3 regions of the uncultured Friedmanniella sp. genome follow, and region 1 is predicted to be linked to each of the others. Evidence: riboswitches for the same ligand, from Rfam matches in the RefSeq annotation. Region 1 holds a riboswitch; each other region holds the start of a gene.
What was found. A riboswitch is a leader RNA that binds a small molecule or an ion and turns the genes downstream of it on or off. The one in region 1 is predicted to bind S-adenosylmethionine.
Positions count from the first base shown of each region.

Region 2: linked by a shared signal. The riboswitch ahead of ACFE7W_RS07350 (amino acid ABC transporter permease) and the one ahead of ACFE7W_RS16435 (putative leader peptide) in region 1 are both predicted to bind S-adenosylmethionine.
Region 3: linked by a shared signal. The riboswitch ahead of ACFE7W_RS07375 (aminotransferase class V-fold PLP-dependent enzyme) and the one ahead of ACFE7W_RS16435 (putative leader peptide) in region 1 are both predicted to bind S-adenosylmethionine.

Region 1 covers NZ_CAXTHT010000007.1:119,854-130,149, forward strand. Annotated here, with positions in the region: gene ACFE7W_RS16415 (choice-of-anchor P family protein) at 205-1,458, shown strand; gene ACFE7W_RS16420 (mycothione reductase) at 1,536-2,900, opposite strand; gene ACFE7W_RS16425 (VOC family protein) at 2,970-3,485, opposite strand; gene ACFE7W_RS16430 (MFS transporter) at 3,618-4,832, shown strand; SAM riboswitch class IV at 4,911-5,026, shown strand; gene ACFE7W_RS16435 (putative leader peptide) at 5,048-5,134, shown strand; gene ACFE7W_RS16440 (cysteine dioxygenase family protein) at 5,207-5,680, shown strand; gene ACFE7W_RS16445 (rhodanese-like domain-containing protein) at 5,677-6,078, shown strand; gene ccsB (c-type cytochrome biogenesis protein CcsB) at 6,147-7,142, opposite strand; gene ACFE7W_RS16455 (cytochrome c biogenesis protein ResB) at 7,139-8,743, opposite strand; gene ACFE7W_RS16460 (cytochrome c biogenesis CcdA family protein) at 8,882-9,592, opposite strand; gene ACFE7W_RS16465 (TlpA family protein disulfide reductase) at 9,640-10,230, opposite strand; gene ACFE7W_RS16470 (histidine phosphatase family protein) at 10,232-10,296, opposite strand, start outside.
Region 2 covers NZ_CAXTHT010000002.1:632,526-642,821, forward strand. Annotated here, with positions in the region: gene ACFE7W_RS07295 (glutamate-5-semialdehyde dehydrogenase) at 133-1,371, shown strand; gene ACFE7W_RS07300 (hypothetical protein) at 1,421-1,555, shown strand; gene nadD (nicotinate-nucleotide adenylyltransferase) at 1,592-2,251, shown strand; gene rsfS (ribosome silencing factor) at 2,309-2,677, shown strand; gene ACFE7W_RS07315 (histidine phosphatase family protein) at 2,674-3,312, shown strand; tRNA gene ACFE7W_RS07320 (tRNA-Ala) at 3,395-3,467, shown strand; gene ACFE7W_RS07325 (helix-turn-helix domain-containing protein) at 4,008-4,250, opposite strand; gene ACFE7W_RS07330 (helix-turn-helix transcriptional regulator) at 4,287-5,144, opposite strand; gene ACFE7W_RS07335 (SDR family NAD(P)-dependent oxidoreductase) at 5,297-6,055, shown strand; gene ACFE7W_RS07340 (SGNH/GDSL hydrolase family protein) at 6,450-7,253, shown strand; gene ACFE7W_RS07345 (GNAT family N-acetyltransferase) at 7,669-8,397, opposite strand; SAM riboswitch class IV at 8,487-8,601, shown strand; gene ACFE7W_RS07350 (amino acid ABC transporter permease) at 8,858-9,865, shown strand; gene ACFE7W_RS07355 (amino acid ABC transporter ATP-binding protein) at 9,862-10,296, shown strand, end outside.
Region 3 covers NZ_CAXTHT010000002.1:645,478-655,773, reverse strand. Annotated here, with positions in the region: gene ACFE7W_RS07415 (hypothetical protein) at 1-1,186, shown strand, start outside; gene ACFE7W_RS07410 (VOC family protein) at 1,364-1,783, opposite strand; gene ACFE7W_RS07405 (helix-turn-helix transcriptional regulator) at 1,885-2,841, shown strand; gene ACFE7W_RS07400 (flavin reductase family protein) at 2,867-3,400, opposite strand; gene ACFE7W_RS07395 (NADPH-dependent FMN reductase) at 3,397-3,921, opposite strand; gene ACFE7W_RS07390 (NtaA/DmoA family FMN-dependent monooxygenase) at 3,918-5,330, opposite strand; gene ACFE7W_RS07385 (LLM class flavin-dependent oxidoreductase) at 5,327-6,541, opposite strand; gene ACFE7W_RS07380 (glutathione S-transferase C-terminal domain-containing protein) at 6,538-7,518, opposite strand; gene ACFE7W_RS07375 (aminotransferase class V-fold PLP-dependent enzyme) at 7,515-8,948, opposite strand; SAM riboswitch class IV at 8,980-9,093, opposite strand; gene ACFE7W_RS07370 (hypothetical protein) at 9,160-9,297, opposite strand; gene ACFE7W_RS07365 (FAD/NAD(P)-binding protein) at 9,401-10,296, opposite strand, start outside.

The DNA of each region.
Region 1 (10,296 bases):
TCTTTTCGGAGCCGAAACCACCCTGGATTGGTCTTTCTTGAGGCATCTTTTACGCAGTTTTGCCCTTGGCTACGGTTTGGTCTCGCTTTGATTCTTTGCATTTTTAAGCCGCCACGAATGTCCTATGTTCTGTCCTGTTCGCGGCTACCGGGGGGAGCCAAGCGGCGCCAAAAACACTCATTCCCACCCCGATCGGAGAGCACCGTGTCCACCTCCCCCACCCGCCGCATCCTCGCCGTGACCAGCGCCTCGACCGTGGCCGCCGCGCTGGCCATGACGATGCCGCTACCCGCCCAGGCCGCGACCACGACGTACGACGCCTTCAGCGGCTCGGCCTACGTCTCCGTAGTCACCCTCGGCCCGATCACCTCGGGCGCGAGTGCCGTGTCGTCGGTCTGCACCACCAACAAGGACCTCACCCGCACCAACACCGTCGCCAAGCTCTCCGTGCCGCTGCTCGGCAACGTCGGCGCCGGGAACACCCAGGTGACGACCTCGGGGTCCGGCAGCTCCGGCGCCACCACCGCGACCACCACCATCGCCGGCACGTCCCTGCTGGGCGGTCTGGTCTCGGCCAGCGCGATCACCTCCTCAGCCAAGGTCTCCCACACCGGCGACACCTACACCAACACCGCCAGCAGCACCTTCACCGGTCTGAAGATCGCCGGCCGCTCCGTCACCGTCAAGCCGACCGGGGTGACCACGGTCAGCATCCCCGGCATCGCGAGCGTCGTCCTCAACAACCAGAAGGTCGCCAGCGCGGCCGGCAACCACACCCTCGGGGTGATCGCCATGCGGGTCAACGTGCTCAAGGGCAACCCGCTGGGCCTGGCGAGCGGGACCGTCATCGTCGGCGTCGCGAACGCCGGGCTGCGGGACACCATCTTCCACAAGCCCGCCGCCTCGGCCTACGGGACCCAGATCGACGTGGCCGGCGTCGTCAGCGCGGGCAAGACCGCTTCGGTGGGGCTGCCCTGCGGCGGTCTGACCGACGTCACCAAGTCCTCCAACCTGGCCGGGGTCGACGTCCCCGGGGTTCTCAAGGTCGGTGCGCTGACCACGAAGGTCTCCAGCACCGACACCGCCTCGAGCACCACGGCCAACGCCAGCGCCGAGATCGGCGCCACCAGCCTGCTGGGTGGCGTCATCAGCGTCGACGCGATCACGGCGGCCTCCAGCTCCACCCGGAAGGGGACCAAGGTCACCACCACCTCCGAAGGCACCCAGGTGCTGGGCCTGAAGATCAACGGCGTCGACCAGACCACCGCCGACGTGGCCGAGAACAGCACGATCGACATCGACGGGGTGGGCACCCTCTACCTGCGCCGGGCCGTACGCTCGGGCAGCAGCCTCCAGGTGTACGCCCTCCAGCTGAAGCTGGACACTGCCCAGCTGGGGCTCGCCGCCGGCACCACGCTGACGGTCGGCTCGGCCTACGCCGCGGTCACCGCCTACTGACCGCACCACCACACCAAGGCCGATGAGCGGCCGGCTCGGGCGCCCGAGCCGGCCGCTCGTCACGTCTCGAGCCGGGTTCAGCCCAGCCCGAGCAGGGCGTTCTCGATCACCTCGGCCATCGCCGGGTGGATCCAGTACTGCCCCTGCGCGACCTCGGCCGCGGTCTGGCCGAAGCTCATCGCCTGGATCAGCGGCTGGATCAGCGACGAGGCGTCGGGTCCGATCAGGTGGGCCCCCAACAGCCGGCCGGAGGCGCGGTCGCCGACCAGCTTGACGAAGTGGTCGGTGTCCTCCATCGCCCAGCCGTAGGCCACGTCGCCGTACGCCTGCCGGGCGACGGTGTAGTCCAGCCCCTGCTCGCGGGCCTCCTGCTCGGTCAGGCCCACCGCGGCGACCTGCGGGGAGGAGAAGACGGCGTGCGGAACGAACCGGTGGTCGCTCTCGTGCAGGTCGTCGGGGTGCAGCAGGTTGTGCTGGACCACCCGGGCCTCGTGGTTGGCCACGTGCTTGAGCTGGTGGTGGGAGGAGACGTCGCCGAGGGCGAAGACATGGGAGGCCGTGGTGCGCTGGTGGGCGTCGACCACCACGTAGCCCTCGGCGTCGACGTCGACCCCGGCGGCCTCGAGGTGCAGGGTGTCGGCGTTGGGCCGTCGGCCGGTGGCGATGAGCAGGACGTCGACGGTCAGCTCGTGCTCCCCGTCTGCGTCCACCACGGTGGCCCTCACGCCGCCACCCTCGGCCGGTCGCACCTGCCGCAGCGCAGCCTCGGTCCGCAGGTCGACCCGGGAGGCCATCAGCTCGGTGAACCGGGTGGAGACGTCGTCGTCCTCGCGCCGGAGCAGCTTCTCGCTCCGGCTGAGCACGGTCACCCGGCTGCCGTAGGAGGCGAAGATGTGGGAGAACTCGGCGGCGATGTACCCGCCGCCGACGATCAACACCGAGCGCGGCAGGTCCGGCAGCCGCATCACGGTGTCCGAGGTGTGGTAGGTCACCGAGTCGAGGCCGGGGACGTCGGGCAGCACGGGCCGGCTGCCCGCCGCGAGGACGAAGCGGTCCGCGGTGATGGTCTCCGCGCCGACCTGGAGAGCATGCTCGCCGACGAAGTGGGCCGACTCCTGGTAGACGGTGACGTTGTCGTTGCGCTGGCGCCACGTGAGCCCACCGGCCGAGATCGGGTCGATCCGGCCGAAGATGCGGTCCCGGATCTCGGCCCAGTGCACCGCCGCCAACTCGAGGTCCACCCCCAGCCGGTGCGCGTGGGCGGGGCTGAGAGCCAGATCGGCGGGGTGCACGAACATCTTGGTCGGGATGCAGCCGACGTTCAGGCAGGTGCCGCCGAAGGTGCCCTTGTCGACCAGGGCGACCGAGGTGTCGGCGAAGCGTTCGTCGACGATCGAGTTGCCGGAGCCGGAGCCGATGATGGCGAGGTCGTAATGCTGCACCCCGCCATGCTGCCAGGCGGCCCCAGCCGCCCCGTTCCCCTAGCCCGTCGAAGGGCCCGACCGGTCAGCTCAGACCTCGACGCCGAGGGGCACGCTGATCCCGAGCCCGCTGCGGGTCTCGCGACCGTAGTGGCCGATCTCCCGGGCCAGGTCCAGCGGTCGGGTCGTCATCGAGGTGTCCGGCGCCAACAGGTGGGCGGGGACCAGCCAGACGATCTCGAACTCGATCCCGTCCGGGTCCCGCCCGTAGAGGGACTTGGTGGTGCCGTGGTCCGACAGCCCGGTCAGCGCATCGGCCGACGCCAGGTCGAGCTGAAGCTGCTCGAGGTCGCCGAGGGTGCTGACCTCCCAGGCCAGGTGGTAGAGCCCGACGGTGGAGCGGCCCGCGGGGCTGGACGCAGCCTGAGTGCCCATGGCGAAGAGGCCGAGGTCGTGGTCGTTGGTGGAGTCCCGCGCACGCAGGAACGAGGCCTGCCCCGCCATGCCGGCGACCACGGTGAAGCCGAGCACCTCGGTGTAGAAGCGCACCGAGCGGTCGAGGTCGGCGATGAAGAGGACGGCGTGGTTGAGCCGCTGGATGGCCATGAGTGCCCCTGGGGTAGTGATTGAAGGTTCAAGTAAGTGTAGCGTGACTCCCGGACCCAGCACCAGCAGGATGGGGCCAGCACCGGGAGCGGCAACCGGTGCTGGACTCGGACCCAGAGACGGAGAGCAACGATGAGCGACGGGACCGGCCGCCCGCAGCCGCCGCGGATGACCCGCGCGCTGACCTTCCTGTTCGCCGTCGCGGGTGGGGCGGCGGTCGGGAACCTCTACTGGTCGCAGCCGCTGCTGGACACGATCGCCACGGACCTGCACGCCTCCACCGCCGCAGCCGGCTGGCTGGTCACCGCCACCCAGCTCGGCTACGCGGCGGGGATCCTGCTGGTGGTGCCGCTCGGCGACGTCACGAACCGGCGTCGGCTGCTGCTGGTGATGATGCTGTGCGCCGTGGCCGCCCTCCTCCTCTGCGCACTGGCTCCGACGATGGGCCTGCTGCTGGCGGCGATCACCCTGCTCGGCCTGACCACCGTCGGCGGGCAGATCCTGACCCCGCTCGCCGGGGACCTCGCCGACGACGGTTCCCGCGGGCAGGTGGTGGGGACGGTGGCCTCCGGCATCCTCACCGGGATCCTCGTCTCGCGGACCCTCAGCGGCCTGGTGGCCGAGGTCGCCGGCTGGCGGGCCATCTACGTGCTCGCGGCCGTCGTCGACGTCGTCCTGGCCGCGCTGCTCTACCGGGCCGTCCCCCCGCTCTCGCCCAAGACCAAGCTGGCCTACCCGAGGCTGATCGCCTCCGTGGGTGCGGTGGTGGTGCGCGAACGCACGGTGCGGTGGACGCTGGTCCTCGCCGGCATCTCCTTCGGGGTGTTCACCATGTTCTGGACCTCGCTGACCTTCCTGCTCAGCGGGCCGCCGTTCTCCTACCCCGTCTCCGTGATCGGTCTCTTCGGGCTGGTCGGCCTGGCCGGGGCCATCGCCGCCCAGCGCGCCGGTCGGCTGCACGACCGCGGCTGGTCCCTCCCAGCCACCGGCATCGGCTGGGCGCTGGCCCTGCTCGCGTTCCTGCTCGCTCTGGTGGGCGGCCGCTCGGTGGTGCTGATCGTGCTGGCCATCCTGGTGCTGGACGTCGCCATCCAGGGGGTCAACATCCTCAACCAGACGCGAATCTTCGCCGTCTCGGCCGAGGCGCGGAGCAGGCTCAACACGGCCTTCGTGACCAACAACTTCATCGGTGGCGCCGTCGGCTCCGCGGCCGCCACCGTGCTGTGGTCCGTCGGTGGCTGGACGGCCGTCACCACAGCCGGCGCCGGCCTCAGCGTCGTGGCCCTGGTGGTCTGGGCGATCGCCCGTCGCGGCCCCTTGCGGACCGAGCCCGTCGCCCGCTCGTGAGCACGACGAGATTGCCTGCATTTCCTATCGTGAGACAGGGGTTTGCCTGCCCGGGTCGGCTCGGTTACGGTCAGGCCAGGTCATGAGTGCCAGCACGTAGCCCCGGCTCGCTGGCCAGCAACCCTCCGCGACGGTTGGGGTGCTCCGGGTGAAGACCAGGCCCGCGTCCTCCCGGACGCCGGCAAACCTGTCGTCCGACTTCCGAGGGAACCCTGGTGACCCTTCACCTGCACGGCCGCATCCACGTCGACCTGCAACGCACCGCGAGTGCGGGCTGTCGACGCATGCCGACCTCCGCCTGAGCTCTGCTCCCCTTCCTTCCCACCCTCGCCGGCTCGCCACTCGATGGCGGCGCCGCACCCCAGGAGTCCCGCATGCCTTCGTCCACGTCCCCACTCGGCCAGATCGCCCAGCGGCTCGCCGCCCGTACCGACCTCTGGCAACCCCTCGTCCGCTATGACGCCCAGAACCGCTTCTACACCCGGCTCGCGGCGGAACCCGACTACGAGGCGTGGCTGTTGACCTGGCTGCCCGGCCAGGGCACCCTCTGGCACGACCACGGCGGCAGCGCCGGGGCCTTCGCCACCGTCCAGGGCACGCTCACCGAGCGCCACGCCGTTCCCGTGGGCGACGGCACCGCCCGGATCGCCGCCGGAGAGCGTCGGCTGAGCGACGCGGCGGTCCGCCCGTTCGGCCGCCAGCACATCCACCAGGTCGTCAACGCTGAGCTTTTACCAGCCGTCAGCGTGCATGTCTACGCCCCGTCACTGAGCGAGATGAACGAGTACGAAGCCCACGGGTCGCTGCTATCGTTGACTCGATCACAACTGGCCGGGGTGAATTGGTGAGCATCCTCGTCCCGCCAGCCACCACGACCCGCACCGGTCGCAAGACCATCCACGAAGTGCTGGAATCGGCCCGGGGGCGCCTCCAAAGGCTCACCCCAGCACAGGCCCGGATTCTCTGGGGCACCGGTGCGGTCGTGGTGGACATCCGTCCCGCGGCTCAGCGCGACGTCGAAGGTGATCTTCCCGGCGCCCTGCTGATCGAGCGCAACGTGCTCGAGTGGCGCTTCGACCCCGCCAGCGACGCGGCCCTACCGATCGCCTCGTACGACCTGCCGGTGATCGTCCTCTGCCAGGAGGGCTACACCTCCAGCCTCGCCGCTGTGGCCCTGCAGGACCTCGGCGTCTGGCGCGCCACCGACGTCATCGGCGGTTACGCCGCCTGGCGGTCCCTGCTCTGACCGAGTTGTCAGAACTCAGTTGTCCTCCGGGGCAGCTGAGTTCTGACAACTCGGGGGGGGGAAAAGGGTCAGACGCCGGCGTAGGAGTGCAGGCCCGAGACCAGCAGGTTGATGCCCACGAAGTTGAACCAGAACGACGCGAGGCCCACGATCGCGATCCCGGCGGCCTTGCTGCCCCGCCAGCCGGCCGTCGAGCGGGCGTGCAGGTAGCAGGCGTAGATCACCCAGGTGACCAAGGCCCAGGTCTCCTTGGGGTCCCAGCCCCAGTACCGACCCCAGGCGTACTCGGCCCAGATGGAGCCGGCGGCGACGGTGAAGGTCCACAGCGGGAACGCGAAGGCGTGGAAGCGGTAGGCGAGCAGGTCGACCCGCCGAGACGTCGGCAGCAGCGCGAGGTAGCCCTTGACGGTGCCCCGGTCCTCGGCCCGCTTCTTCAGCAGGTACAAAATCGACAGCAACCCGCCCACGTTGTACGCCGCGCCCGAGATGGCGGCGGCCACGATGTGGATCAGGAACCAGACCGAGTGCAGCGCCGGCACGAGCGGGGCAACGGCGACGTAGAAGACGGTGACCGCCAGGCCGTTGCCGACGGCAGCCAGCAGCGTCACGGGCAGGCCCAGCCAACGCAGGCCCGAGCGCCAGACCATGACCAGGTACACCGCGACGATGAACACCATCGCCAAGGTGGTGAACTCGAACATGTTGCCCCACGGCGCCCGGCCCGCGGCCAGGCCTCGGAGCAGCACGCCGCCCACACTGAGCGCGAGCCCGAACACGGTCAGCGCGACGCCCATCCGGCCGAACTGCTCGACCCGCTGCGAGCTCGCCGCCGTGGCCGGCTCGGCGGGGGCGGTGGACCGCGGGACGGCCCGGGTCCGGGGAGCGTCGACGGTGTCGTAGACGGCCTCACCGCGCGCCCCGACGCTGGCCAGCTCGCGCTCGGGCTCGGCCACCGTGCCGACGCTGCGGGCGGCCGCCCACTCGGCGGCGTGGGCGAACATCGCCAGCGCGTAGACCACCACCGACGTCACGAACACGACGTTCGACAGGTACTCGTATCTCATCGGTCTGCCTTCTGGCTGAGGTCGCTTGCGGGGTCTGGAGCAACTGGTCCTGCTGAGGGTTCGCCGGCGTCGTCCTCGCCGGATGCGTGCGGTCCTGCGTCGGGGGGCGGTCCCGTGTCCGGGGGCGAGCCCGACAGCTCGGCGGCGAACTCGGCGACGTCCTCGCTCAGCCCACCCCGGGCGTCGGCACGGTCCAGGCCGCCGACCTCGACCATCAACGTCGCGCCGTCACCCTTGCTGGTCCGCACCCAGATCCGGCGCGGCCGCACGAACAGCGACAGGCAGAGCCCGAAGACGGCGAAGCCGATGGCGATGAGCGAGATGGGAGCGCCCGGCGCGTCACCGACCTGCAGCTTGACCCAGCGGTCCCAGCCGTCCATCTTCAGGGTGCCGAGCCCGTTGGGGAGCGTGACCGTCTCACCCGTCCGCAGGGCGAAGCGCAGCGGGGTGCCCTTCGCGTCCTTCATCTGGGTCATGCCGGTGGTGTCGAGGGAGTAGACGTTCTCCGGCGCGCCGGTCTCGGCCTTGGGCGGGCCGTACCAGCCGTTGAGGAACAGCGCCGGGTTGATCGCGTCCGGGAAGCCGGAGGTAGGGGCCGCGCTGGACCCGTCCGAAACGGCGGTGGGCAGGAAGAAGCCCTCGAACGCGATCCGCTGCGGCCGCGCGTCGTAGGCCTTGATCGCGCCCGCCGAGGTGAAGTTGCCGTCCTGGGGCAGGAAGACCACCGGTCCGGAGAAGGTGACCTTGCCGTTGCCGTCGGTGATGGTCACCCGGGGGGCGTAGCCGTGGCCGATCAGGTGCACCGTGGTGCCGTCGATGGTCAGCGGGTGGTTGACCTCGAGGGTCTTGGTCACCGGCGCCTCACCGGGAGCCTCGGTCACCTCGACGACGGCCTTGAACAGCCGGGCCGCGCCGCGCTGCACCGCCCCGGTCTCGAACCGGACGTCGAAGCTCTTGACCAGCACGCTGAAGGGCACCAGCTGGGAGTCGGAGAAGGCGGCCCCGGCCGACAGGTCGTCGTACTGGGTGACGGTGTTGGCGAAGCCCTGGCCGGTGACCACGACGGCGCTGCCGCGGAAGCCGTACAGGCTGCCGATGGCCACCCCGAGCAGCACGAACAGCAGGCTGATGTGGAAGACGAGGTTGCCGGCCTCGCGCAGGTAGCCGCGCTCGGCCGCGACCGAGTCCTCGCGCAGGTCCACCCGGTAACGCTGCCGGCGCAGGCTGGTCGCCGCTCGTTCGAGCACGGCGGCAGAGTCCTCGTCGGCGCCGGTGCCGGCCACCGGCGCGCTGCGGTACGCGGGCAGCCGGGACAGGTAGCGGGGCGTCCGCGGTGGCCGGCTGCGCAGCGCCCGGGCGTAGACGCCGACCCGGGGCACGATGCAGCCGATCAGGGACAGGAAGAGCAACAGGTAGATCGCGGAGAACCACGGCGAGGTGTACACGTGGAAGACGCCGAGCTTGTCATAGATCGGCCCGAGCGTGGGGTGGTCGGTGAGGAACTCCGAGACCCGGACGGGTGAGATGTTCTGTTGGGGTACCAGCGACCCGGGGACGGCCGCCACGGCGAGGGCGAACAGCAGCACCAGCGCCGTGCGCATCGAGGTCAGCTGAGTCCAGACGAACCGGGCGCCGCCGCGCCAGCCCAGTTTCGGCAGGCCGCCCTGGGGGGGCGGGGGTGGCGTCGCTCCCGGCTCGGTCTGCGGCGCACGGACGTCGGTGGTGGTCATCTCCAGCTCTCAGATCACGGGGACGAACGCGGTGAGGGACCGCAGCGAGGCGGTGACGTGGTTCCAGAGCCCGGTGACCAGGAGCAGTCCGACCGCGACCATCGCCACCCCGCCGATCCGCAGCAGCGCGACCTGGTGGCGGCGGAGCACGCCGACCACCCGGGCCATCCGGGTGTAGGCCAGTCCGGCGACGACGAACGGGATGCCCAGACCCAGCGCGAAGACGAAGGCCAGCAACGCGCCGCGCAGCGCCGTCCCCTCGTTGTAGGCCAGGCTGAGGACGACGCCGAGGGTCGGCCCGATGCAGGGGGTCCAGCCGAGGGCGAAGACCACCCCGAGCAGCGGGGCCGCGGCGACTCCGGCGGCGGGCACGCGCGAGAGCCGCAGGTCGCGTTGGCCCAGTCTCAGCACGCCGGCGAAGACCAGGCCGAGCCCGATGATGACGACGCCGAGCACGCGCGTGATCGGGTCGGCGTAACGCAGCAGCACGGAGCCGAGGCTGCCGATCACCGTCCCGGTGGCCACGAAGACCACCGCGATGCCCAGCACGAACAGCGAGGTGCCGGCCAGCATCCGGCCGCGGCGGCGCGTTCCCTCGAGCACCTCGGCGGCGCCGAGGCCGGTCGCGTAGGAGAGGTAGCCCGGCAGCAGCGGCACCACGCAGGGAGAGAAGAAAGAGACCAGCCCGGCCAGCAGGGCCACCGGTACGGCCAGCGCCATCGAGCCGCCCGCGGCGCTGGCAGCCCAGGTGCTCAGGTCGAGCGGGGTCACTGGCCGGCCGCGACGTCGTCGACCATGTCCACCAGCGTGATCTCGGAGATCGACCCGAGCACCCGGGCGGCCAGCCGCCCCTGGGCGTCGATGATGAGCGTGGACGGGATCGCCGTGGGCGGCAGGGTGCCGGCGAAGGTGAGCAGCGTCGTGCCGTTGGGGTCGAAGATGCTCGGGTAGGTGATCTCGTGCTCGCGGACGTAGGCCTGGGGCGCGGTCACGGCGAGGTCCCGGGAGCTGATACCGACGAACTGGGCCTTGCCCTTGGTCGCCACGCTCGCCGCCTGCAGGGCCGGCCCCTCCTCGCGGCAGGGCGGGCACCAGGCGCCCCAGACGTTGACCACCACGACCTTGCCGGGGTAGTCGGCGGTCGACAGGGGCTTTCCTTCCAGCGAGGTGCCGGACACCACGGGTACGGGCTTGCGGTCGGCCGGCGCGATCCTGGTCAGGTTGTCCTTGGAGCCGACGTAGCCCTGCTGGCTCGCGCTGCGGGTCTTCTCGTCGGCTCCGGTAGTGGTGCAGCCCGACACGCCGACGACGAGCAGGACGGCGGCGAGGGCTCCGGTCAGCCGGACCAGGGGCGTCACGTCAGGAGCCCGCGACGAACTTCGCCGGCCGCGGTCCGGCGTAGAGCGCAGCCGCAGGCTCGCGGT
Region 2 (10,296 bases), on a different contig from region 1:
ACCTGCGAAGTTCTCGATCGTGAGTCATGTCCTCGGGGCGGACCGCACCACGCTGACTGGTGTTCGGAGCCCTTCGAGCGACGGATTGGTCGTCGCGGCGTCCGTGGCGTCACGGCCGATACCGTAGGGCCCGTGGACGTGACCGAGCAGGCGACCCGGGCGAGGACGGCGTCCCAGCGACTGAGCCGGGCCACCCGGGCGGAAAAGGACGGGGCGCTGCACGCCATGGCGGACGCGCTGGCCAACGCTGAGACCGCCGTGCTCGAGGCGAACGCGGCCGACGTCGCCCAGGCCGAGGCGGCCGGCACCTCGGCGGCCCTAGTCGACCGGCTGCGGCTGACGTCGGACCGGGTGGCGGCCATGGGCACCGGCCTCCGAGACCTCGCCGGCCTCCCGGACCCGGTCGGCGATGTCGTCCGCGGCTGGACCAACCCGAACGGCGTCCAGGTCCGTCAGGTCCGGGTGCCGTTCGGCGTCGTGGGCATCATCTACGAGGCCCGACCGAACGTGACCGCCGACGCCGCCGGCATCTGCCTCAAGTCGGGCAACGCCGTCCTGCTGCGCGGGTCGTCCTCGGCCGCCGGCTCGAACGGGGCCGTGGCCGAGGCCCTGCAGGCAGGCTTGGCCGGGGCCGGGCTGCCCGTCGACGCGGTCCAGCTGGTCCCGGGGCCGCGGTCGGTGACCGATCAGCTGATGGCGGCGCGTGGCCTGGTCGACGTGCTCATCCCGCGCGGCGGTGCGGGGCTGATCGACCACGTCGTGCGGCACAGCCACGTCCCGGTGATCGAGACCGGGGTCGGCAACTGCCACCTCGTCGTCGACGCCACCGCCGACCCGACGATGGCCCTGGAGATCCTGCTCAACGCGAAGACCCAGCGGCCCTCGGTCTGCAACGCGGTCGAGACGCTGCTGGTCCACGTCGACGCCGCGGCTCGGTTCCTCCCCGACGCGCTGACCTGCCTCGCCGCAGCCGGGGTCACCGTCCACGGCGACGCGCGAACGGCCGCCTTCGGCGACGTCGTCCCGTCCACCGAGGCCGACTACAAGACGGAGTACCTCTCCCTCGACCTGGCGGTGGCGGTGGTCGACGACCTCGACGCCGCTCTCGACCACATCCGGCGCTACGGCACCGGGCACAGCGAGACCATCGTGACGGAGTCCCAGCGAGCCGCCGCGCGCTTCACCGCCGAGGTGGACGCGGCAGCGGTGCTGGTCAACGCGTCCAGCCGGTTCGTCGACGGGGCAGAGTTCGGGTTCGGCGCCGAGATCGGCATCTCGACCCAGAAGCTGCACGCGCGGGGACCGATGGGCCTGGCCGAGATGACCTCCACCAGGTACGTCGTCACCGGCTCCGGCCAGACCCGCCGTTGAGCGCTCGCGCTCTTCGACCCACCGCCACCCCGACCGGTAGGCTGCAGCCATGACCCTCGGACTGACCCTGCTGGAGACCGAGCTGCCGGTCCCGCCTTTCGTCTTCGGACTGATCGCCTTCGGCCTGCTGATCACGCTGTTGCTGATCACGCTGTCGTTGGGCAAGGGCCGTCCGCACAGCTGAGTGAGCTCCTCCGACGAGGTCGTCAGCGAGGACGACGTGGCCCGTGCCCGTCCGGACCGGGCCACCGGTCTGGCCCGGACGCCCGGTGCCGACCCCGGTCGACCGCACCGTCTGGGCGTGATGGGCGGCACGTTCGACCCCATCCACCACGGGCACCTCGTGGCCGCCAGCGAGGTGGCGATGCACTTCGGGCTGGACGAGGTGGTCTTCGTCCCCACCGGCCAGCCGTGGCAGAAGCTCGACCGGCAGGTGTCGGCGGGCGAGGACCGCTACCTGATGACGGTCATCGCGACCGCCTCGAACCCGCGGTTCACGGTCAGCCGGGTCGACATCGACCGAGCGGGAATGACCTACACCGTCGACACGTTGACCGACATACGTGCCGAACGGGGCGACGACGTCGAGCTCTACTTCATCACCGGGGCCGACGCCCTCACCCAGATCCTGACCTGGCACCAGGTCGACCGGCTGTTCGAGCTGGCCCACTTCGTCGGCTGCACCCGGCCCGGGGTCGAGCTCGACACCACGGTGATCGACCAGCTGCCGCAAGAGCGGGTGACCCTGCTGGAGATCCCGGCACTGGCCATCTCCTCGACGGCATGTCGGGCTCGCGTGCAGAAGCTGGACCCGATCTGGTACCTGGTGCCGGACGGCATCGTGCAGTACATCGCCAAGCGGGGCCTCTACCACCCCTGACCGGGTGGCTGCTCCCTCCCGGACCTCCGCCTCGGAGGTCCCGAACCGAAGGAAATCGTGACCGCAACCGAACGCGCCCTCGAGCTGACCCGGACCGCTGCCGCGGCGGCCGCCGACCGGCTCGGCACCGACCTGATCGCCTACGACGTCTCCGACCAGCTGGCCATCACCGACGTCTTCCTCGTCGTGACCGCCACCAACGAGCGGCAGGTGGGTGCCGTCGTCGACGGCATCGAGGAGGCGCTGCGTGGGCTGGACGCCAAGCCGGTCCGCCGCGAGGGCGACCGTGAGCAGCGCTGGGTGCTGCTGGACTATCTCGACCTCGTGGTGCACGTCCAGCACAGCGAGGAGCGTAAGTTCTACGCCCTGGAGCGGCTCTGGAGCGACTGCCCCGTGATTCCGCTGGGCGTGGACACGCGCCGGTGACCGCCCAGCGCGTCATTCTCTGGCGCCACGGCCGCACCGCCTGGAACCAGGTGAACCGCTTCCAGGGCCAGGCCGACATCGAGCTGGACGAGGTGGGCCGCGCGCAGGCGGCACGGGCGGCGTCCGTGCTGGCGGCGTTCGAGCCGGCCGTGCTGTGGTCCAGCGACCTCGTGCGGGCGCGGGCGACCGCAGCCGCCCTCGAGGCCCTGACCGGGCTCGAGGTGACCACCGACAAGCGACTCCGCGAGATCCACGTCGGCTCCTGGGAAGGTCTGACCGGCGACGAGGTGGACCAGCTCGACCCGGACCTCTCGCGAAGGTTGCGGGCCGGTGAGGACGTCCGTCGCTCGGCGACGGGGGAAAGCCCCTCCGAGGTCGCCGTCCGGGTGGCCGAGTGCCTGACCGAGCTGGCCGACTCCGCTCCCGACGGCTCGACCGTCGTCGCCGCGAGCCACGGGCTGGCTGGGCGCGTCGGCGTCGCCGAGCTCGTGGGGCTCCCCCTGGAGCACTGCCGGCTGCTCGGCGGGATGACCAACTGCGGGTGGGTGAGCCTCGACCGGCACCGCTCCGGCCGCTACTGGCGGATCGCCGCCTACAACGCCAGCGCCGACCCGACCGGTGACCTGATTTCGTGACCCGGACGCTCGCAGGCTAGTATTTCGGGGTCCCCAGGGGGCTGGGACCGCAAGGTCTCGGCTTGTCCGGGGCCACCCGCAAGGGGCTTTGGCGCAGTTGGTAGCGCGCTTCCATGGCATGGAAGAGGTCAGGGGTTCGAATCCCCTAAGCTCCACACTGAGAGGGCGAGCTCGGTAGCTCCCAGCTGGCCATCGGGGCGGTGATGTCCACATCCCCGGCAGCAACGATGACGTTCTCGCCCTTCCGCCTCCCCGGTCGCGCAGTTGCTGATGACGTGTTCGACGAGCTGGTGGACCCCTCACTGCCGGCCTCGGCGGGCGGCTGGACCGCTCAGCCATGCCGGGGTGGATGGCCTGGTACCTCCTGACCGGAGGGTGCGGTCGGCTTCTGCGGCTCGACGGGTGCCCCGCACAGCGGCTACGCCCTGCGGGGCGGGTCAGGTTGGCCCTGGTCGCGTCAGTAGGTCACGGGATCAGCACGACCTTGCCGTGGGGTCCTCGGAGAGGCTGAGCTCGGCCGCAGCGCGCCAGTCGTCGAGTGGGTAGGTCGCGGCTAGCGGGATGGGGAACTCCCCTACGGCGGCGAGTGCCGCGTACGCGGACAGGAAATCCGACCCCGGGTGACCGCCGGCAGCCGCCAGCTGCGTGCACGCCGGCACCGGCGCTTCGTGCCTCGTCCTGGTTCGAGATCGTCATCACCCGCGAGGGGTCGCCGGCGATCTCGACCATCGCCTGCGCGCCGGCACTGCGTCAGGAAGCTCGGCGAACGCCGCATCGACCGATTCGGTCAACCGCTGCTCCACGTCGAAGAGGACCTCGCGCTTGTCGGGGAAGTGCCGGAAGCGCGTGCGCTCGGTCACCCCGGCGCGCCCGGCGAGCTCGGCGGTCGTCACCGTGCCGAAACCGCGCTCGGTGCTCAGCTCGAGCGCGGCCCTCACCAGGCGCTCGCGCCTCTCGCTTCCGCTCGGGGCGGCTCAGTCGGCGGCCCGGACCTGCTCGAAGGACTGGGCGCCGACGACGCCCAGCAGGTCCAGGCGTGCTGCCGTACCCGTCCCGACCTGTGGTCTGAACAGCACCAGCCGCTGACCCGAGGGCGGGCTGAGGACGACGTCGCACTGCAGGTCCAGCCGGCCGACCTGAGGATGGACCAGCACTTTCAGGGTGGAGTGCCGGACGGCCACCTCCTGCCGCGCCCAGACGGCCCGGAACTCCTCACTGGCCTCGGAGAGGGCGGCCACCAGCGACTGCGCCTCCTCGTCGAGGTGCCGCGTGGCGGACGCGGCCCGCAGGTCGGCGACGTACTCCCGGCTCAGCGACTCGTGCTGCTCGGCCAGGTACCGCGACCGCAGCCCCGGATCGGTGAACCAGCGCCAGACGAAGGTGGATTCGCGCCCGGAGGCGCCGGCGATGGGACCGAGCAGCGCCACGTTGAGCGGATTCTGGGCCACGACGTCGCTCAGCTCGTCGGTGACCAAGGCCGGGACGGTCGGGGCCACGGCATCCAGCACGCACATCAGTCCGGGGTCGGCGTAGCCGAGGGACCGGTGACGGGGTGGCGGCGTCTGCTCGGCCAGGCGGTAGACGTAGTCACGTTCGTCCAGGGTCAGCCGCAGCGCCCGGGAGATCGCGCCGAGCATCGACGGGGACGGCCGCGGCCCGCGGCCCTGCTCGATCCGCTCGTAGTAGTCGGTCGACATGGCGGCGAGCACCGCCACCTCGTCGCGCCGCAGCCCTTTGGCACGGCGACGCCCGCCTGGCACCAGGCCGACGTCACCGGGACGCAGCTCCTCGCGCCGGTGACGCAGGAAAGCTCCCAGCTCCTGCTGAGCCATCGGCCACCTCCTCGTTCTGGTGCGCACCCCCATTCTGCGGCAGCGGCGGCGGGCCAACCACGCACTGGCGATCCGGGGATCAGCGGGACGCCCGAAGCGTCCGGTCGCCCTGCCAGCCTGATGGCACCACTCGTTCGTCCCAGGAGGACCCCATGCCCCGCACCACCATCGCCCTGGTCACCGGCGCCAGCCGCGGACTCGGACGCAACATGGCTCAGCACCTCGCCCGCGCCGGCGTCGGGGTGATCGGCACCTACCATCGCAACTCCGACGCGGCCGGCTCACTCGTCACCGAGCTGCACGGTTTCGGGGTGCCGGCCGCCGCGCTGTCGCTCGACGTGAGCGACAGCGCGAGCTTCGAGGGCTTCGTCGTCGCCGTCCGGCAGACCCTGGAAGACCTCGGGGCGGAACGTCTCGACGCGCTGGTCAACAACGCCGGTACCGGGGTCCACGCCTCCTTCGCCGAGACCACGCCGGAGCAGTTCGACGAGATGGTCGCCGTCCAGCTCAAGGGCCCGTTCTTCCTGACCCAGGCCCTGCTCCCGCTGATCGCCGACGGCGGCCGGATCCTGAACGTCTCCTCGGGCCTGGCCCGGTTCACCGGGCCGGGGTACGCCGCCTATGCGGCGATGAAGGGCGGCATCGAGGTGCTCACCCGCTACCAGGCGGCCGAGCTCGGCAGCCGACAGATTCGCGTCAACACCCTGGTGCCGGGCGCCATCGCCACCGACTTCAGCGGCGGGCTGGTTCGTGACAACGCCCAGGTCAACCAGGCGGTGGCTGCCGGCATCGCGCTCGGCCGGGTCGGGCTGCCCGACGACATCGGGGCCCCGGTCCCGGCGATCCTCTCCGACGCCTTCGGCTGGGCCACCGGCACCCGGATCGAGCTGTCCGGCGGCCAGAGCCTCTGAGCGGCGCTACTTCCTGGGCGTCGGGCGGCTCGCGGCGTGCGAGCGGCTCGTCAGCCACGGCGGTCCGGCCCGAGCGCCGCGTCGTACTGCTCGACGAGACCCGTGCGGCGCTGGCGGTGAAGGGGGCTCCTTCCGTGCGCTGCGCGTCCAGACCCGCGTCATCTTCACCCCCTGCGTTGGGCCCCTCCTCGACGTCCCGGCCGGGCAGCGACAGAGATGGTCCGTGTTGTCTCGACAGCCCAGCGTTGCTGCAGGCTTCCGCTGACTACGCCAGGTCCTCGTCGAACCACCGACGCCGCTACGGTGAGGACGACCCACGAGGAGCGCCGGTTGCTCTCAGGACCGGCACCTCAAGAGAGGTAGGCCCCGAGTGACTTCGGCGTTCGGCGGCGGGATGGTCGCGCTGGGAAGCTCTTTCGCAGCCGGTCCTGGCATCACCCCGGTCATCGATCGTCAGGCCGGGCGGTCGGGGCTCAACTACGCGCACCTCGTGGCAGGACGTCTGGGTCTGGAGCTCGTCGACGCGACCGTGTCCGGGGCCACCACGTCGACGATCCTGGACACGCCCCAACGGGTCGGCCGCCGGACCTTCGCGCCGCAGGTGTCTGCCGTGACCCCGGACGCGAGCCTCGTCACGATCACGGCAGCAGGCAACGACCTCGGTTACCTCCGCGGCGTCATGACCACCGCGATCTTGAACCGCGCGTACCGGCGCACGCTCCTGCGACCGCTGGTACGACGGCTGCGCGTCCGCCTCCCACCCCGTGAGGTGAGCAGGCAGGCGGTCGAGGACGCGACCGAGGGTCTGGCGCGCATCGTGGTCGAGGTCCACCACCGGTCGCCGGCGGCCCGGGTCGTGCTGGTGGACTACCTGCCCATCTTCACGGCGGCCACCACGCCAGACGCGTCCGCCCTCTTCGAGAACACCGAGATCGCCGACTTCCGCCGGGTCGCCGACATCGTGACCGGCGTGTTCGAGACGGCGGGTCGACGAGCGGGCGCCGAGGTCGTCACGGCGAGGAGGTACTCCCAGCCGCGCGGGACCGCAACGACGTCCCCCTGGGTGTTCGGGCTCCGGCCGCTGCGGCAGCTGGGTTCGTCCTTCCACCCCACGGCGGCCGGGATGGAGGAAGTCGCCCGGGTGCTGGTCGACCACCTCGCGACCGACGGCGCAGCACCGGGCGGGGCATCTGGGTGACGTTGCCTCGGTCGCCGCCAGGGTCCCCCGTGGGTGCCCGCGGCTCGGCGACCAGCTCACCGCGACCGGTGCGTCGGTCCGGGTCAGGCAGCCGGCGAGACGGCGTCCAGTTCAGTGCGCCGGTCCTCGCCCAGGTGGATGGCGGCCACGGCCGGGTTCTGCTCGAGGTGAGCAGGATGGTGTCAACGCCTCCGGCGGCGACGTCCTCGCCCGGATGACCGCCGGTGCCCCGGCCGGGCGTCCGGCCACCCCCGACGGGGTCGCAACCGCGGTCGCCCTGGCTCCTGTGGGACCAGGCCAGCGACGTTCGGGCACCGACACCCCCGTCGATGGCGGGATCACCACCACCCGGTCCGCCTGAGAGCCTCGCCTCGCGCATCGGGTCTTGACCCACGACCCCGTAGAGGCGCGATGGTCAGCACGCGCGCAGCGCGGCGAACTCCACCTCGCGCCGGAGCTCGAAGCCCATCGCCAGGTAGAGACTGATGGCCCGTGAGTTGGTGGCCCCGGTATGCAGGAACGGGGTCTCGCCCCGGCCGCGGGCCAGTTCGGCGACGGCGCGGACGAGCCGCGTGGCCAGCCCCTGCCGGCGGTACGCGGGATCGGTGCAGACCGCGCTGATCTCGGTCCAGCCGGTGGGATGCAGCCGCTCGCCCGCCATGGCCACGAGGGCACCGTCGCGCCGAAGACCGAGATAGGTCCCGAGCTGGTAGGTGCGTGGGCGGAACGGTCCGGGCTCGGTCCGGACGACCAGGTCCACCGCCTCCGGTGCGTCGGCCGCGCCGAGGACGAAGGCGTCGTCCGCGCGGGCGCTCCACAGGGCGTCGGTGGCGACGAGCTGGACGCCCGGGACGACTCCCTCCAGCCCCCACCCGCAGGGCACGGCACGGGTGAAGCCGGGTGGCCCGGCCAGGCCGGCCACCTCCCCGTCGGTGTACAGCTCGCGCAGGTCCGCCCAGGCGCGGTCGTCCTCGAACGAGGCCACCGCGGCGAACGGGGAGACGTCAGCGGGGTAGCGGCGGGCACGTCCCTGGCCGAGCGCGAAACGGGCGTGCACGCCGGTCAGCGACGCCCACGCGGCGGAGTCGAGCGGGTGCGGGGACGGCGCGGCGCTCTCGCCGCCGGACAGGACACGGGTGGTCACGACGCGACAACCTACTCGAGCCACCTGCTATTCCCTACTATCCCTACAGGGTTTGACACTTCGAGGGCCTGGCCGTAACGTTCTCGGCAGGTCACGAGAATCAGCGACAAGCCCTGGCTGGCTGATCGGCAACCCTCGTCTTCGGCGGTGGGGTGCCCCAGGTGACGACCGGGCAGGGGAGTCCCTCCTCTGCAAGCGCCGGTCCCCGCCCGGGGGCCCCGAGCTCGATCGGCTTGCCGCATGACCTGTCACCCCAACGCCTGGCATCCCCAGAGTCAGACCGCCGCTACAGATCGGCGCCGGACCCCCATCGGCCACCCCCGGGGGGCGGCCTGTTGTCGACACCCCCGCGGCCCTCGCGGCTGAGCGGCGCCCCGCTCGCCGCTGCCCCCCTCACCCTCCGTCAGCCCCGGAACCGGCTCCCGCCGGCGCCCCGTCACGCCTCGAGGTCCCCATGAGCATGAGCACCGACCGTCGGCCGCCGCCGGCGTCTGACCACCCACCCCAGCCCGGGCAGCCCAAGCCGGTTCTCCGGCCGGACGCGACCGGCGCCGCCACCCCGGCCGCCCAGCTGGCCTCCACCCGCGTCGTCCCGCTGCGCCACCCGTGGCGCTGGGTCGCGAGCGTCGTCGTCCTGCTGCTGCTGGCCCAGGTGGTCCGCGGCCTGGCGGCCAACCCGGCCTACCAGTGGGGCGTCTTCGGCTACTGGTTCTTCCAGCCGATCATCCTCGAGGGCCTCCTGGTGACCCTGAAGCTCACGGCCTACAGCGCGGTCATCGGCTTCGCTGCCGGCATCGTGCTGGCGCTGATGAGGCTCTCGGCGAGCCCCGTGCTGCGCTCGGTGAGCTGGGTCTACATCTGGATCTTCCGCTCGATCCCGCTGATCGTCCTGCTGCTGTTCCTCGCGAACGCCACCGCCCTCTACCCGAGCCTCGGGCTGTCGGTGCCGTTCGGGCCGCAGCTGTTCAGCCTCGACGCGACCCAGCTGCTCAGCTACGAGGCCGCGGCGATCATCGGCCTCAGCCTGAACGAGGCCGCCTACGCCGCCGAGATCGTCCGGTCCGGCCTCATCTCGGTCGACCCGGGCCAGCGCGAGGCGGCCGTCGCACTGGGACTGCCGCGGCACCGGCGCTTCAGCCGCATCGTGCTGCCGCAGGCGATGCGCGCGATCCTGCCCTCGTACGCGAACCAGCTGATCGGACTGCTCAAGGGCACCTCGGTCGTCTACATCACCTCGCTGCTCGACCTCTTCGGCCAGGTGGAGACCCAGGCGAGCACCAACAGCGGCGAGGTCATCCCGCTCCTGATGGTGGCGACGGTCTGGTACGTCATCCTCACGACTGTCCTGTCGGTGTTCCAGTACTTCGTGGAGCAGCGCTTCGCCCGCGGCGTCGACCGGCTGGCCCAACCCGGACGAGCCCAACGGGTGCTGGCGGCTGTCCTCACCCGACGGGGGGTGGCCCGATGAGCGCGGCGGTCACCGGCACCTCGCCCGTCCCGACGGCACCCGCGGCGACCACGGCCGTCGTCCAGGTGCGTGGGGCGACGAAGTCCTTCGGCGCGCACACCGTCCTTCACGAGGTCGACCTCGACGTCGAGCGGGGCACGGTGACCGTGGTCCTCGGGCCGTCCGGGTCGGGCAAGTCGACCCTGCTGCGCTCGATCAACCACCTGGAGAAGCTGGACGCCGGCTTCGTCAGCGTCGACGGCGAGCTGGTCGGCGTCCGGGTCCACCGCGGCCGGCTGCACGAGCTCAGCGAGCGCGCGATCCTGCGCCAGCGCGCCCGGATCGGGTTCGTCTTCCAGAGCTTCAACCTCTTCCCGCACCTCACGGTGCTGGACAACGTCGTGGAGGCGCCCGTCGCGGCGCTCGGACGCGACCGGGCCGAGGTGCGGGCC
Region 3 (10,296 bases), on a different contig from region 1:
GCTGGTGGCGCTCACCTGGCGGACCGAGCGTCGACGACTGGTCCTGCTCACTCTGATGGCCGCTGTCCTGCTGCCGCTGGTGCTCGGCGCCGAAGTCCTGGCGGTCCCTCACGAGGGCCGCTGGCTGACCGAGATCCCACGGCTCAACCCGCCGGCCGACGCCCTTCGGTGGTGCTCGCCGCTCTCGGTACCCCACGACCCCTGCCATCTGCAGTCGCTGGCGTTCAACGAGGCCCTCGGGTCACCGCTGCTGCTCCTGCTGCCGGCCGCGGTGGTGCTCCTGGTCGGGACGCTGCCGGGTCGGGCCCGCTGGGCCGCGCTGGTGCTGCCCGTCCTCGCGGTGGCGCTGAGCGTGACGACCACCCTCATCCAGGCTCAGTACTTCAGCTACCACGTCGCGGCCGTCCCGGTTGTCGCAGCGGGCTGGGTCGGCTGGGCGGCGGCCTCGGCCGTACGCCGGACCGGACGGGTCCCGGCCGAGATCGTCGCCCCCGCGCTGATCGCGGCCGTGGTTCTCACCGGGCTGTTGGCCCGGCCGGCCGCCGAGCGCACGTCCCCGAGAGCGGTGCTGCTCGGGCACTCGCTCGCGGCCTGGACGTACGGCTTCTCGGTACTGGTGGCGCTCAGCGCGACGGTTGGGGCGGTCACGGCCGTCCGGCGAACGCAGCGGTTGGACCGACCGGCCGGGCCGGTCGCGCGACGCGGTCCAGCCGGGGCGGTCACGGCGCTGGCGCTGCTGGCGGCCCTGGCGCTGCCGCTGCTGCCGGCCATCGGCTACAGCTTCGACGGGGCGAACGCCGGCCGGACGGCGCTCGGGGAGCAACGGCTGGCCACCCGCGACGCCGCCGCCGGTGCCGCCATCCGGGCCCGGATCGGCCCCGGTACGCCGGTGGTCTACCTCGGCTTCGGCGACCGTCCCTACTGGGTGCGCGAGCCCACCTCCTGCCGCTACGCCGCCGCGACCTTCCTGCAGCGCAGCGCGTACCGCGACGTCGACGGCCTGGCCAGCTTGAGAGAGAACCTGGCCTGCCTGGCCGACCCGCGCGCCCGCTACGCGGTGGTCCAGAACGGCTGGATCCACCTCGACCGCGCCGACCCGGCCGTCCGGCAGAGCCTCGCCACCACCTTCGACTGCGACCGTCCGGTGCTGACCGCGGCCAACCTCACCGTCTGTCCTCGCCGGTAGGTCGCCGGTCAGCAGGCGGTGAGGCCGCGGTCGATGACACCGCCGAGACTGAGCCGGACCAGCCATCTCAACCCACCGAAGGATCAGGAACCTGGCCACAAGAGCGGACCATGGCCCGGTTCCTGATCATCGTCAGCCCACGGAAGCGTGACGCCCTCACGCGTCGACGCTGCGACCTCAGCCGGCGGCCGGAGCGACGTCGAGCGCCCACACGACGCCGAAGCGGTCGCGGAGCTGGCCGGCGAGCGGCGCCCACGCGGACGGCCCGAGCGGCTGCCGGACCTCAGCTCCCTCCGACAGGCCGTTCCAGTAGCGGGTGACCTCCTCGGCGTCGGTGCCGTGCACGTACACGTAGAACGCGTTCGCCCCCTGGTCGTACGGCTGGCCGGGCCAGACGTCGAACGCCATCACCCGGAAGCCGGCGGCGGTGGACACCTGCCCGAAGACGACCCGGTCGGCCCACGCCGGGTCGTCGGAGGCGCCCATCTGGCCGTACGTCATCGCCGCGACCTCACCGCCGAAGGCCGCGGCGTAGAAGTCGAGCGCCGCTCGGGCGTCGCCGTCGAAGTTGAGGTGCGGGGTGGTCTCGATGGACATGGGATCTCCTCGTGGTTCGGGCGACCGTCGTGATCGCCGTGCGAACAGCCTCTCGGAGGATCAGGTCAGATCGTGACCGCTTCTTCGACGAGAATGGCGCCATGTCCGGACCGTCCTCCCGCATGCTCGCCCTGCTGTCCTTGCTGCAGGTGCACCGGGACTGGCCGGGCCACGAGCTTGCTGAGCGGCTCGACGTCGGTCCCCGGACGATCCGGCGCGACGTCGACCGGCTGCGCGAGCTCGGCTACCGGGTCGAGGCGCTCCGGGGGCCGGCCGGCGGGTACCGGCTCGCCGCGGGGTCCGAACTCCCGCCGCTGCTCTTCGACGACGACCAGGCCGTGGCCATCGCGCTGGCCCTCGCGGTGGCCCCGGCGTCCGGCGCCGACATCGCCGAGCCGGCCGCGCGGGCCCTCGCCACGGTCCGCCAGGTCATGCCCTCGCGTCTGCGGCACCGGATCGACGCGGTGGCCGCGGTCACGAAGCCGGAGGCAGTCCAGGTGGACGCGAACATCCTGGTGGCGGTGAGCGAGGCCGAGCACCGCGGTGAGGTGCTCCGCTTCGACCAGCTGCCCGCCGACGAGGACCGCCCGCCCCGCCGGGTGGAGCCGTACGCCGTCATCGCCCGCCACGGTCGCTGGTACCTGCTCGCCTGGGACCTCGACCGCGATGACTGGCGCACCTTCCGCGTCGACCGGATGACCCCGAGGTCGCGGACCGGACTCCGGTTCACGCCGCGTCAGGTCCCCGGAGGCGATCCGGCGGCCTTCGTCGCCGCCCGCTTCAAGGGCTCCCGGCGTGACGACGTCTGGCCGTGTACCGGCTCGGTGACCGTGCCCGCTGACGCGGTGACCAGCCTGGCGCCCTACCTGCCGGAGGACGCGCTGGTCGAGGCCTCCGGTCCGGGTCAGTGCCGGGTCACGCTCGGGTCGTGGTCCTGGACGGGACTGGCCGCCACCTTCGCCGCGTTGACGGTCGACTTCACCGTCGATGGTCCGGCACCGCTCCGAGAGGCCGTGCTCGCCCTGAGCGACCGTCTTCGAGGGGCCGGTACGCCGTGACGCCGAGGACGGCGTCGACGCCCGGTCAGAGGGCGGAATTCTCGTCGAGGAAGTGGTAGGCCCGGTCGTGGTAGACCAGCGGAGCTCCGCCGCCGTCTTGGGACGACTCACGCGCACCGACGACGACGAGGTGGCTGGCCCCGAGGGCGACCCGCTGGACGACGTCCCCCCGGATCCACGCCGGCACCCCGTCGAGGACGGGTTCGCCGGTGGGCAGCCAGCGCCAGTCGACCCCGGCGAACCGGTCGACGTCCCGGGTGGCGAACCGGGCGGACAGGTCGACCTGGGCGGCTCCGAGAAAGCTGATCGTCAGGGTGTCGGCCCGGCTGAGGGCCGGCCAGGACGACGACGTCCCCGCCACCGAGAAGGTCAGCAGGGCCGGCTGCGCGGACACCGAGACCACCGACGTCGCGGTGAAACCCACCGGCCGGTCGCCGTCACGCAGGGCGACGACGGCCACGCCGGCGGGGTGGCGACGGAAGATCGACCGGAACGCCTCCGAGCTGATCGCCGCCGACCCCTGGCCCTCCTGAGCCTGGGCGCGGGGCTCGACGGTCATGCCCCTGCCCCCGCCCGCCGGACCCTCAGCAGGGCGGAGACGAGCGCGGCGGCCTCGTCCGCCCACGCGCCCACGAGACCGTCCAGGTCGGGCAGCTGCTTCTCGGTCACCGCGAACGGACGTGTCGGAGCGAGGGCGCCGAGCTCGACCAGCAGGGGCCGCAGCAGGTGCTCGGCCACGAACGAGTGGGCCGGGCTCGCCGAGACCACCACCGGCACAGCGAGCACGCCCTGCAGTCCCCCACTCGGGTAGCGGTCGAGGAAGGCTTTCAGCAGGCCCGTGTAGCTCGCCTTGTAGACCGGCGTCGCGACCACGGCCACCGACGAACCGGCCAGGGTCTCGGCGAACCGGTCGACCTCGGGCGCGCTCTCGGAGAACAGCTGCGGCGCGACCTCGGCGAGGTCCAGCGAGACCGGCGGGCCGGCGTCGGTCCGGGCGGCGATCGCCTCGGCCAGCGTCCGGGCCACCAGCAGGGTGCGCGAGCCGGCACGGGGGTTCCCGGACAGGGCGACGAGACTCACGAGGACGCTCCGACCTGGGCTGTACTGGCTGGGGCCGCACCGGCGGAGGAGCGAGGGAGGACGCGGGGGGCCGGGTCCAGCCCGAGGTGGTCCCGCAGGGTCTCGCCCTCGTACTCGGTGCGGAACGAGCCGCGTTCCTGCAGCAGCGGGACGACCTCGTCGGCGAAGCGGTCGAGCCCGCCCGGGGTGATGTGCGGGACCAGGATGAAGCCGTCGCAGACGTCGTCCTGCACGAACCGGTCAATCGTGTCCGCGATCGTCTGGGCCGAGCCCACGAACGTCTGCCGGTTCGTCGTCTCGACGATCAGCTCGCGCAGCGACAGGTGCTCGGTCGCCGCACGCTCGCGCCATTCCCGCGCGGTCGCGACGGGGTCGCGGTACATGCGGACGCTCGCCCGGCCCTTGCTGATGGTCTCCCCCACCACAGGGTCGAAGGCCGGTGGCGGACCGTCGGGGTCGATCTCGGACAGGTCGGTGTTCCACAGCTGTTCGGCGAGCTTGATCGCCGTCGCCGGGCTGACCTGCTGCAGCCGGACCTCGTGCGCGAGCTCGGCGGCCTCGGCGTCGGTGTCGGCGAGCGCGAACGTCGACGCGGGCAGCACCACCAGCTGGTCGGGCCGCCGGCCGTACGCGGCCAGCCGGCCCTTGACGTCGGCGTAGAAGGCGCGGCCCGCGTCGTAGGTGCCGTGGCGGGTGAAGATCGCGTCGGCGGTCGCGGCGGCGAACTCCCGGCCCTCCTCGGAATCCCCGGCCTGGAAGATCACCGGTCGGCCCTGCGGGCTGCGCGGGGTGGTGAAGGCGCCGGAGATGTCGAAGTGCTGGTCGCGGTGGGTGAAGGTCCCGACCTCGGGGTTGCGCAGGAACCTCCCCGTCGTCTGGTCGCTCACGACCTCGTCGCCTCGCCAGGAGTCGAAGAGCGTGAACGCGGCGTCGAGGAAGTGCTGGGCGCGGGAGTACCGCTCGTCAGAAGCCAGGAAGCCGCCGCGCCGGAAGTTCTCCCCGGTGAAGGCGTCCCAGGAGGTGACGACGTTCCAGGCGGCGCGGCCGGCGGAGAGGTGGTCCAGCGTCGCGAACTGGCGCGCCACGTCGAAGGGCTCGTTGAACGTCGAGTTGATCGTCCCGGCCAGCCCGAGGTGCTCGGTGACGGCAGCGAGCGCGGCCAGGACCGTGAAGGTGTCGGGCCGACCCACGACGTCGAGGTCGTAGATCTCGCCGCCCTGCTCGCGCAGCCGCAGCCCTTCGGCCAGGAAGAAGAAGTCGAACTTCGCCCGCTCCGCGGTCTGAGCGAGGTGCACGAACGAGCTGAACTCGATGTGGCTCCCGGCGGCGGGGTCGCTCCACACGGTGGTGTTGTTCACCCCCGGGAAGTGGGCGGCGAGGTGGATCTGCTTGCGGGGCGTGCTGGTCATACCGATCCTCGGTTCGTGGCGTAGCGGTTGGCCGGACGCTCGAGGCCGAGCCGGTCGCGGAGGGTGCCCGGCTCGTAGGCCGTACGGAAGGCCTGCCGGCGCTGCAGCTCGGGCACGAGGCCGTCGACGATCGCGTCGAGGTCCTGCGGCAGGGCGGCCGGCCTGAGCCGGAAGCCGGTCAGCCCGGCCTCGGCCCGGGCGAGCAGCAGGTCGGCGAGGCCCTGGGGCGTGCCGACGAAGATCTCGGCGTCGCTGGTGAACCTGCGGCCCGACCAGTCCTCGAGCTGGGCCCACCGCGCGTCGGCCCGCGCCTGGTCGGCGTCGAGCAGCACGACGAGCTCGCCGAAGACGTGGTCGGCACCCGTGCGACCGGCCTCCCGGCGGGACGCGACGATCTCCTCGACCTGCGCCGCGGCAGCGGCGTTGTCGTGCGGGGTGATGAGGACGACGTCGGCGGCACGCGCGGCGAAGGTCCGCGGTATCTCCGCGTGCGCCAGCGCCACCACGACCGGTTGCCCCTGCGGTGGACGCGGGGTGATCGAGGGCCCCCGCACCGAGAAGGAGCGCCCCACGAAGTCGATGTGGTGCAGCTTGTCGCGGTCGACGAAACGGCCTGTCGCGACGTCGCGGATCTCGGCGTCGTCCTCCCAGCTGTCCCAGAGCCGCCGGACGACCTCCACGGCGTCCCCGGCGTCGGCGAAGAGGTTGCGAACCAGACCCCGGGCCGCCTCGTCGTCGGCCCCCTCGGCGGCGGCAAACGGGTCGCCCCACGGTTCCCGTCGCCCGAAGTGGGCGACCTCCTCGGGCCGCGCCGACACCTGCGGCCGCCAGCCGGCGCGGCCCTGGGAGACGTAGTCGAGGGTGGCGATGGCCTTGGAGAGATGGAACGGCTCGGTGTGGGTCACCGTGCCGGTCGGCACCAGCCCGATGTGCTCGGTGAGCGGCGCCACCCGGGCGGCGACGAGGACCGCGTCCAGCCGGCCCCGGACCTCGTCGGTGCGGTGGTCGGGCCCGACGAACGAGGTGCTCTGCAGGGCCAGCCCGTCCTCGATGGTCACGAGATCGAGCAGCCCCTCCTCCGCGCGCCGGGTGAGGTCGCCCCAGTAGCCGGCGGTGAGCAGGTCACGCGGCCGGGCCGTCGGCAGCCGCCAGGCCGCAGGATGCCAGCCGGCACCGTCCAGAGCGACGGCGAGGTGCAGCGGGCGGGTCATCGGGGACCTCCGGTGGGGTCGGCGGGACGGTGGGGCAGGAAGGACGGCACCGCGTCCGGCGCGCTGAAGCTGGACCATCGGGTGCTGGCCCGGAAGGCGGGCAGCTCCGCGAGGTAGGCCGCGTAGCGGGCCAGGTGCGGGTAGCTGCTCAGCGGCGGACCGAGCCGCCCGTCGGCGTTCGCTTGCACGTCGTAGCGGGCGAGCGTCACCCACAGCCGGATGTCGGCCTCGGTGAGCCCACGCCCGACCAGGAAACCGCCGTCGACGAGCCGGGCGTCCAGCCGCCGGAACGCGCCGAGCAGCTCCGAGCGTGCCTGCTCGGCCGCCGGCCCCTTCCCCGACGCCCGACCCACCCCCTGGTTGACCGCTGGCCCGACCCACCGGTCGAGCTCCTCGATCTCCGCACGGTGGCCCGCGGGATAGGTGTCGACGCCCGGGTAGCGGAAACCCGGGAACTGCGTGGCGATGTCCAGCCCGAGCGTCCGGTAGTCGTTGCTGACCACCCGTCCGGTCTCGGTGTCCCACAGGGTCGGCACGCTGACGTGGCCGTCGAAGCCCCGCTCGGTGGCCTCGTAGGCGTCGCGCAAGAGGGTGAAGCCGTTCACGGGGTCGGGTCCGTGGGTCTGCCGGAAGGCCCAGCCGCGGCCGTCGCGGGCGTCGTCGACGTAGGACACCGAGATGACACCGCCATCCTCAGAGGAGGGACGACCCGCCTGACCCCCCGCTGGTCTCGTCGTGAGTCCGTTCACCTCGAGCTCGAGCACCACCCGCTGCGACCAGGGGCAGAACCAGCCCGCGTACAGGTGGTAGCGACCGGGCACGGCCGGGAAGCCGCTGGAGCCGTCCCGGGTGATCCGGTGGGTGAAGCGGTAGAGCGGCCGGGGGTCCTCAGGGCGCTGCGGCACCCGGTAGGTCCCGTGCCGCGCCACGTCGACGGGACTGGCGAAGCCCGCCCGGGCGGTGGTGGTCTCGGTCATCGGTCGGCTCCTGCCGCTGGGGTGTTCGAAGGTGCGCACGGGGTGCTGGCCGTGCCGAGGGCCTGCAGACCGGTCACGGCCGCCCAGGCAGGAAGCTCGCGGTCGTCAGGCAAGGGGCGGCAGCCGTCCGCGGTGTAGGTCCACCGGGGACCCTCGGCGACCAGCAGGTCCAGGGCTCCGAGAAGTCGGTCGACGTCGGCCGAGGAGTTGGCGACCCCGAGGCTGGCGCGCACCGCGCCGTCGTCGACCCCGAGCCGGGCCAGCAGCGGGTGCGCGCAGAACCGGCCGTCCCGGACGCCGATGCCGTGCTCGGCGGAGAGGTAGGAGGCAACCAGCGCCGAGCGGAAGCCGGGCACGGTGAAGCTGACGACGCCGACCACGTCGGCAGCGTCGGGCCAGATCCGGAGCGGCTCGATCCCCCGCAGCCGTAGCCCGTCGACGAGGCGTCGGTGCAGGCTGGCCTCGTGGGCGCGGATCCGGCCCGGGCCGGTCGCCTCGAGGGTGCGCAGCGCCTCGGCGAGCGCGAGGGCGCCGAGCACGGCCGGGGTGCCGCCCTCGTGCCGCTCCGGGCTGCTCGCCCACTCCGTGCCGGTCGTCGTGACCTGACGCACGGCACCGCCGCCGGCCAGGTGCGGCTCGGCCTCGTCCAGCCAGTCGCGGCGCCCGACGAGCGCGCCGGCGCCGAACGGGGCGTACAGCTTGTGACCGGAGAAGGCCACGTAGTCCGCGCCCAGCCCGGCGAGGTCGAAGCCCCGGTGCGGGAGGAGCTGGGCTGCGTCCACGGCGATCCGGGCGCCGTGGGCGTGAGCCAGACGGACCAGGCGAGGCAGGTCGGGAACCTCCCCGGTGACGTTCGACGCGCCGGTGACCGCGAGCAGCGCCGCCGGGCGGCGCGCCAGCTCGGCCGCCAGCGCCGCCTCCGTCTCCCCCAGGGTCGAGCCGCTGGGCACGACCCGGACGCCGTGCCCAGGAGACGGCGAGCGCCAGGGCAGCAGGTTCGCGTGGTGCTCCACGTCGAGGACGACCACCTCGCCCGGGACCGCGGCGCTGAGGAGGTTGAGGGCGTCGGTCGTGTTGCGGGTGAACACGACGACATCGTCGGCGCGGGCCCCGACCGCGCGGCCGACGGTCACGCGGGCCTGCTCGTAGAGTCCGGTGCACAGCTGCGAGAGGTACCCGGCGCCGCGGTGGACGCTGGCGTAGAACGGCAGCACGTCGCTCACGTGGTTCGCGACCCGGGTCAGGGCGGGGGCGCTGGCGGCGGTGTCCAGGTGGACGAAACGCGCACGCCGGCCCCCGACCAGCGGCACGGACTCCGAGGCGCCGACGGTCGGCAGCAAGGCGGGCACCTCGGCGGCGACCGCAGGCCCGGTCGGGGTCGGGCTCGCGACGCTGGGGGTCGGGGTGGACGGGGGGGCGAGAACGGTCACGGATGACCTTCCGGATCAGGACCCCAGGACGGGGCCGCGCTTGCCGCTGCCCGGTCGGCAGCGGCCATGTCGTCACCCGGGGCACCCCACCGCGGAGGAGGGTTGCCGGTCAGCAAGCCGGGGCTTGACGCTGACGCTCGTGACAGGGACACGATAACTCGATATTTCCTAGCAACAAGCATTGGTACAGGGTGTGGACGGGAGCCGGCGGCTACTTGAGCAGCACGGACAGCAGGGCGGCGAGCTCGGTCAGGGAGGGCCCGCTGTCGTCTGTGACCCTCGCCAGGTCGTCCTCACCCGTCACGTCGCTGACCGAGCCCCGCCCGTCGGAACACGGGAGACCCGCCATCGCCGAGAGGTCGACGAGCGGTGCCAGGCCACGAGCCGGGCGCCCCCCGGCCGTTGTCCGCGCCACGGGTGCCGCCGGGCGTCCTGGCGACCGCGGGCTCACGTCAGCCCCTCGTTCCCGCGCCGACCGGCTCATCGTCGGCGGGTACGCCAACGGCCTCCTCGGCCGGGTGGTGTCGCAGCGCGAGCAGGGCACGGGCGACTTGGTCGTTGAGCCGGTGCACCGGCGCGTTCGTGCACGGACGCGCGAACGCCGCCGCCTTCACCGCGGTGTGCATGCCCAGGGCCAGCCGCCGCGGCGCGACCGACCCGTCGGCGCGGACCAGGTGATGAGTGGCGTCGGTCCGCAGCTGGCCGGTGTCGAGCGGCCGTCCAGCCGGGTCCCGCAGCACGTGGGAGGACACCTCGCCGCGCGCGAGCAGCGCGGCCAGCAGTGGGTCCTCGGCGCGGCCCAGGTCGAACGCCGGCAACGTGGCGTCCACGAGTGCGTGCGCCTCGACCTCGTAGGCCACGGCGGAGGACCGGGCGACGAAGACTCCGCGCTCGACGTCGGCCGCCACCTCCAGACCCGGGCCGAGGAAGGAGACGACTCCGGCCTCCTCGAGCGCGAGGAGCTGCTCCAGTCGGTCGGGCGGCGGCCCGCTGGCCCAGAAGCTGAAGAAGCCCAGGAACCAGCCGTAGAAGTCCGCCACCAGCGAGCGCGGGTCCAGCTGCGGGGAGCCGAGCACCGGCCCGAGGACCGGCAGCACCGCGAGCAGCGCGAAGAAGGCGCCGAGGTCGGCGCTGTGCCGCTGGTCCGCGCGACGGGCGAGGTCGGCGCGGACGTAGCGGCGGACGACCGTACTGAGCTCGTCGGCGTCGGCGACACGCAGCTGACGCAGCGGGCGGTCGACGGCCGCCGGATCGAAGCGGTCGGCGTGGTCCGGTACCGCGTCAGCGATCCAGCGGTCATAGGCCTCGCTCCCCCACTCCAGCGCGGCGAAGCCCTCCGCGAAGTCCG